DNA from 2 places in the Microbacterium sp. S1037 genome. Region 2 is predicted to be linked to the other one. Evidence: predicted binding sites of a transcription regulator. Region 2 holds the regulator's gene; the other holds the start of a gene.
The links. The regulator HrcA, encoded in region 2, represses chaperone genes, less so after heat shock. The targets are predictions, from matches to a motif close to TTNGCACTCGNNNNNNNCGAGTGCNAA.
Positions count from the first base shown of each region.

Region 1: groL (chaperonin GroEL) is a predicted target of HrcA. The motif match lies at 1,604-1,630, and genes of this name have one in related genera.

Region 1 is NZ_JBLWIG010000003.1:614,265-617,668, forward strand. Features, by position in the region: gene ACMW4R_RS17960 (DUF2332 family protein) at 1-285, shown strand, start outside; gene ACMW4R_RS17965 (DUF3263 domain-containing protein) at 295-540, shown strand; gene ACMW4R_RS17970 (LytR C-terminal domain-containing protein) at 576-1,160, shown strand; gene ACMW4R_RS17975 (cold-shock protein) at 1,295-1,498, shown strand; gene groL (chaperonin GroEL) at 1,669-3,288, shown strand.
Region 2 is NZ_JBLWIG010000002.1:579,750-583,153, reverse strand. Features, by position in the region: gene ACMW4R_RS13515 (16S rRNA (uracil(1498)-N(3))-methyltransferase) at 1-509, opposite strand, end outside; gene dnaJ (molecular chaperone DnaJ) at 512-1,633, opposite strand; gene hrcA (heat-inducible transcriptional repressor HrcA) at 1,709-2,749, opposite strand; gene hemW (radical SAM family heme chaperone HemW) at 2,865-3,404, opposite strand, start outside.

The DNA.
Region 1 (3,404 bases), on a different contig from region 2:
GCGCTCGCCGCGGACGCGCCCCGAGAGGCGACGCTCGTCGTCACGACGCCCGGCGTCCTCGCGCACGTTCCTCGCGCGCGGCGCGGCGACGTGATCGCCGCCGCACAGCGGGCCGGACGCTGGATCACCCTCGACGCACCGGGACTCCACGACGGGTGGACGAGCCCGCCGGACGTGCGCTCGGACGGCTTCGCGCTCGCGCTCGACGGCGAGGTGCTCGGGGGCGTGGATCCTCTCGGTGCGTGGGTGGCGTGGCATCCGGAGATCGGCTCCGCCGCGCAGTAGCGTGGCGCCGTGCCTCTCTCCGACCGCGACCGCGAGATCCTCGCCTTCGAGGGTGAATGGCGTCGGCACGGGGGTGCGAAGGAGGAGGCGATCCGCAGCGCCTTCGACATGCCACCCGCGCGCTACTACCAGCTGCTCGGGCGACTGATCGACCGCCCCGAGGCCCTCGCGCACGACCCGATGCTCGTTCGTCGTCTGCGGCGTCTGCGCGACGGCGACCCGCGCACGCGGCTCGATCGCGCCGCCACCCTGTGACGGGGCGCAAAGGCAACGACCGGTAGCATCGTCCAATGGCCAGATCGACCTTCCCTCGGGATCGCTTCGACGACCTCCCCGCCGAATCCGGCCGCGTCGGTGCGCACCGCGCTGAGAACCCGCATCTCCGGGGTTGGGTCGTGTTCCTGTGGGCCGCGGTGGCCACCGTGGTCCTCATCGCCGTCGGCATCTTCGGAACGCTCGTGGTCTCGGGGCGCATCTCGTTCGGCTCCGAGCCCGTCGCGACGCCGACGATCGCCCCCACGACCCCGGCGGTGATCGACCCCTCTTACTCGGTCGTGGTGCTCAACGGCACGTCCGACGAAGGTCTCGCCGGCAACCTGCGCGATCAGATCATCGCGGCGGGGTGGGCGGCGGACACGGTCCAGACCGGCGATTCCGACACGACCGACTTCGCGACGACGACCATCTACTACCTGCGCCCCGAGGACGAGCAGGCCGCCCGCGGGCTCGCCGACGCCATCGGAGGGGCCGAGGTCGCGCAGAGCGACTTCCTCCAGCCCACCGATGACCCGAACACGCCCGACGACGAGAGTGCCGAGAAGCGATTGATCGTCGTGATCGGTCTCGATCGCGCGGCGGCCCAGCCCACCCCCTGAGGCCCCCGCGGCCCGCGTGTTTCCGCGGCGTAAAAAGTTGGGTGCACGCACGTCAACAATGCCGCTGACGGCCGATTTCGCGTGTCACCGCGTGCTTACGTTGACCTCGTCATCCAGCAGCACAGGAGATTCGCATGACGCAGGGCACCGTCAAATGGTTCAACGCCGAGAAGGGTTACGGCTTCATCACCGTGACGGACGGCCAGGACGTTTTCGTTCACTACTCGAACATCGAGATGTCGGGCTTCCGTGTTCTCGAGGAGGGGCAGGCGGTCGAGTTCACCGTCGGTTCCGGCCAGAAGGGCCCGCAGGCCGAGTCGGTGCGCCTGATGGCGTAACACGACGTTTCACACGCCGTGGCATCCGTTGGACGGATGCCACGGCGTCGTGCTGTGCGGCGCGGCTCGCGGCTTGCACTCCCTAGGGGCGAGTGCCAGAATGAGTTAGCACTCGCTTTCGTCGAGTGCCAAAATCTGGAAGTCACCCGTCCGGGAGGGACGACACACTTATGGCAAAGATCATCGCTTTCGACGAGGAGGCCCGCCGCGGCCTCGAGCGCGGCCTCAACACGCTGGCCGACGCCGTCAAGGTGACGCTCGGCCCCCGCGGTCGCAACGTCGTGCTCGAGAAGAAGTGGGGCGCCCCCACGATCACGAACGACGGCGTCTCGATCGCCAAGGAGATCGAGCTCGACGACCCGTACGAGAAGATCGGCGCTGAGCTGGTCAAGGAGGTCGCCAAGAAGACCGACGACGTCGCGGGTGACGGCACCACCACCGCTACCGTCCTCGCTCAGGCGCTCGTTCGCGAGGGCCTGCGCAACGTCGCCGCCGGCGCCGACCCCATCTCGCTCAAGAAGGGCATCGAGAAGGCCGTCAAGGCCGTCACCGACGAGCTTCTCGCCTCGGCGAAGGAGGTCGAGTCGAAGGAGCAGATCGCCGCGACCGCCTCCATCTCGGCCGCCGACCCCGCGATCGGCGAGCTCATCGCCGAGGCCATCGACAAGGTGGGCAAGGAAGGCGTCGTCACCGTCGAGGAGTCGAACACCTTCGGCACCGAGCTCGAGCTCACCGAGGGCATGCGCTTCGACAAGGGTTACATCAACCCGTACTTCGTCACCGACCCCGAGCGTCAGGAAGCGGTCTTCGAAGACCCGTACATCCTGATCGCGAACCAGAAGATCTCGAACATCAAGGACCTTCTGCCCATCGTCGACAAGGTGATCCAGGAGGGCAAGGAGCTCCTCATCATCGCCGAGGACGTCGAGGGCGAAGCTCTCGCGACGCTCGTGCTCAACAAGATCCGCGGCATCTTCAAGTCGGCGGCCGTCAAGGCTCCCGGCTTCGGCGACCGTCGCAAGGCGCAGCTCCAGGACATCGCGATCCTCACCGGCGGCCAGGTCATCACCGAAGAGGTGGGCCTCAAGCTCGAGAACGCGACCGTCGACCTGCTCGGCCGTGCCCGCAAGGTCATCATCACCAAGGACGAGACCACGATCGTCGAGGGTGCCGGTGAGTCGGAGCTGATCGAGGGTCGCGTGACCCAGATTCGCCGCGAGATCGAGAACACCGACAGCGACTACGACCGCGAGAAGCTCCAGGAGCGCCTCGCGAAGCTCGCCGGTGGCGTCGCCGTCATCAAGGCCGGCGCGGCCACGGAGGTCGAGCTCAAGGAGCGCAAGCACCGCATCGAGGACGCCGTCCGCAACGCGAAGGCCGCCGTCGAAGAGGGTGTCGTCGCCGGTGGTGGCGTCGCGCTCATCCAGGCGGGCAAGACGGCGTTCGCGTCGCTCGAGCTCTCGGGTGACGAGGCCACCGGTGCGAACATCGTCAAGGTCGCCATCGAGGCCCCGCTCAAGCAGATCGCGCTGAACGCCGGTCTCGAGCCCGGTGTCGTCGCGAACAAGGTCGCGGAGCTCGAGGTCGGTCACGGCCTCAACGCCGCAACCGGCGAGTACGGCGACCTCTTCGCGCAGGGCATCATCGACCCCGCGAAGGTGACCCGTTCGGCCCTGCAGAACGCCGCGTCGATCGCCGGTCTGTTCCTCACGACCGAGGTCGTCGTCGCCGACAAGCCCGAGAAGGTCGCCGCTCCCGCGGGCGACCCGACGGGTGGCATGGACTTCTGATCCACGCCTGACGCGTCATGAGAACGCCCCCTCCTTCGGGAGGGGGCGTTCTTTCGTTCTCGAACAGAACGCTCCCGCCCGCGAGCCAGACCCCCGTGCTCTTCCGCCGGACGCCG
Region 2 (3,404 bases):
AGCACCAGCACTCGCGCCGTCGCGGCGCGTTCCACCAGATCGGCCGTGCGCGCGACCCCCTCGACCTCGGGGATCCACGCGCGGTGCGCCTGCTTCGCCGCCTCGCGCACGATCGTGCGCCATCGCGCGAGACCCTTCTCGGCCTTGGCATCCCAGCGTGACACGCTCCGTGTCGCCTGCCACGGCACGATGGCATCGACGCCGAGCTCGGTGGCCGCCTGGACGGCGAGCTCGTCGCGGTCGCCCTTGGCGAGGGCCTGGACGAGGACGAAGCGCGGCGTCGCGGCGGGCACGTCGTCGCGGCCGGTGACCCGGACGTCGACCTGCTTCGGCGACGCGGCGATCACCAGGCCCTCAAGCCACGCGCCCCGCCCGTCGCCGAGTGTCACGGCCTCATCGACGCGCACCCGACGCACCGAGGCCGCGTGGTGTGCCTCAGAGCCGGTGAGTTCGACGATGTCACCGGGCTGAGCGGATGCCGCCTCGTCGGTGACGAAATGCAGAGCCACGGTCAGTGCCGGAAACGGTCGCGGAACTTCGCGAACATGCCCTGCTGGTGTTCGGCGAGGCGGGGCTTCGGAGCCCTCGTCCGCTTCGCGAACTCCTCGATGAGGGCGCGCTCCTTGTGATCGAGGCGCGTCGGGGTGACCACCTGCACACCGACCTTGAGGTCGCCGCGCTGGCTTCCCCGGAGCGGCGTGATGCCGCGGTTCTTGATCGTCAGCACGTCGCCGGACTGGACGCCGGGCCGCACCTCGAGGTCGACGGTCCCGTCGAGCGACTCGATCGTCGTGGTCGTGCCGAGGATGGCGTCCGGCATCGAGACCTCGAGCGTCGCCAGAAGGTCGTCGCCCTCACGGCTGAACGACTCGTGCGCCTCGACGGTGACCTCGATGTACAGGTCGCCGTTGGGGCCGCCCGCGGGGCCGACCTCGCCCGAGCCCGGGAGCTGCAGGCGCAGCCCCGACTCGACGCCGGCCGGGATGTCGACCGACACGGTGCGCCGCGCGCGCACGCGTCCCTGGCCCTGGCAGGTGTTGCACGGGTACGGGATCGTCGTGCCGTGGCCCTGGCAGACGTTGCAGGGCTGGCTGGTGACGACGTTGCCGAGGAGGCTCCGGACGGTGCGCTGCACGTGTCCGGACCCGTGGCAGATGTCGCACGTGACCTCGCTCGTGCCCGGTGCCGTGCAGGCGCCCTGGCACGTCTCGCACAGTACGGCGGTGTCGACCTCGAGGTCGCGGTGCACACCGAACACGACGTCGCCCAGGCTCAGGGTCACGCGCACGAGGGCGTCCTGGCCGCGTTCGCGACGCGACCGGGGGCGCGGTCCGCGACCTCCGCCGCCCTGCGCTCCGCCGAAGAAGGTCTCGAAGATGTCGCTGAAACCGCCGAAGCCGCCCGCTCCCCCGCCGCCGAAGGGGTTCTGGTCGCCGCCCATGTCGTAGCGACGGCGCTGCTCGGGGTCGCTGAGCACGTCGTACGCGTGGGTGACGAGCTTGAAGCGCTCGGACGCGTCTTCTCCGGGGTTCACGTCGGGGTGCAGTTGGCGCGCCAGGCGTCGGTACGCCTTCTTGATGTCTTCGGGGCTGGCGTCGCGCTCGACGCCCAGGACCTCGTAGTGGTCAGCCACAGTCGCCTTCCTGTCCGCTTGCGCGGGATCGTTCTCGGTGGGGTGCTCGTCGCGGGGTGTTCGTCGCGCTCGTCGTCAGCGGGAACTGTCGTCGTCTTCGAGCATCCGGGTCAGATAGTGCGCGACGGCGCGGACCGCCGCGAGGTTGGAGGAGTAGTCCATGCGGGTGGGGCCGAGCAGACCCACCCGCGCGCCGCCGGCGGAGCCGTCGTACCGGCTCGCGAGGACGGACGCCTCGATGAGACCGAACGGCTCGTTCTCGCGGCCGATGCTGGCCGAGAGGCCCTTGTCGTCCGCGACCATCTCGCTCATGAGGCGCAGGAGCGTCACCTGCTCCTCGATGGCCTCGAGCAGCGGGTAGATGCTGCCGCGGAAGTCCTGCTCGCGCTTGGCGAGGGTCGCCGCTCCCGCCATCACGAGACGATCCTGACGGAACTCCTCGAGCTCTTCGCCCACCACGCGCAGCACCGCGTCGGCGATCGCGTCGATGGCGACGCCCTGGCGCGGTCCGTCGGCGAGGGCGTCGGCCACTCGCTGGACGCTGTCGGCGACGCTCCGCCCGACCAGCACGGCCCCCACCCGCGCGCGCAACTGCACGATCTCGGGCTCGCCGGGTTCGGCCGGGACGAGCGCGATCCGCTGCGAGACGCGCCCGGTGTCGGTGACGAGGATGACGAGCACGCGCGGCCCGCCGAGCGCGACGAGCTCGACATGAGTGACGTTCGCCCGCGCGAACGACGGGTACTGCACGATCGCGACCTGACCGGTCAACTGCGTCAGTGCGCGCACCGTCCGTGCGAGCAGGTCGTCGAGGTCGCCCGCCTGGTCGAGGAACGAGGTGATGGCGCTGCGCTGCGCGCTCGAGAGGGGACGCAGCTCGGCGAGGTGATCGACGAAGACCCGATACCCCTTGTCCGTGGGGACGCGGCCCGAGGAAGTGTGCGGCGCGACGATGAGCTCTTCGTCTTCGAGCAGCGCCATGTCGTTGCGGATGGTCGCGGCCGACACCCCGAACGCGTGACGATCGACGATGGCCTTGCTGCCCACCGGCTCTCGCGTGTCGACGTAGTCCTGCACGATCGCGCGGAGCACCTGAAGGCCGCGTTCCGACACCATGAGCTGCTCCTCCCGTTTGGCACTCCGAAGTCGTGAGTGCCAATTCTACGGGATCGGCGCGCGTCGTCGCCGGGGGCTCGCGGATGCCGTGGACTCGGCCCGGCTGCGGGTGGAGTCAGACGGTCAGGGCCCGCACGACGGCATCCGCGAGGAGGCGCCCGCGCCGGGTCAGGACGATGCGCCCGCGCACGGCATCCGGACCCTCGACGAGCCCGTCGGCGATGAGGGAGGCCACGGCCTTACGGCCCTCGCCGTGCAGCTCCGACACCGCCAGACCCTCGCGGATGCGGCTGCGCAGCAGCACCGACTCGAGACGTCGAGCCGTTTCATCGGGCCGCTCTCGCGCAGCGGCAGGCGACTCGTCGGCGGCCAGACGCTGCGCGTACGCGGCAGGATGCTTGACGTTCCACCAGCGGAGTCCCGCCACGTGGCTGTGGGCGCCGGGGCCGAACCCCCACCAGTCGGTGCCCCGCCAGTAGGCGAGGTTGTGCCGCGAACGGTGGGCCACGCCCCGCGACCAGTTCGACACCTCGTACCAGTCGTACCCGGCGTCGGAGAGCGACTCGTCGGCGAGCTCGTACATGTCGGCCTGCAGGTCGTCATCCGGCATGGCGACCGCGCCGGAGCGGATCTGTCGCGCGAGCTTCGTGCCGTC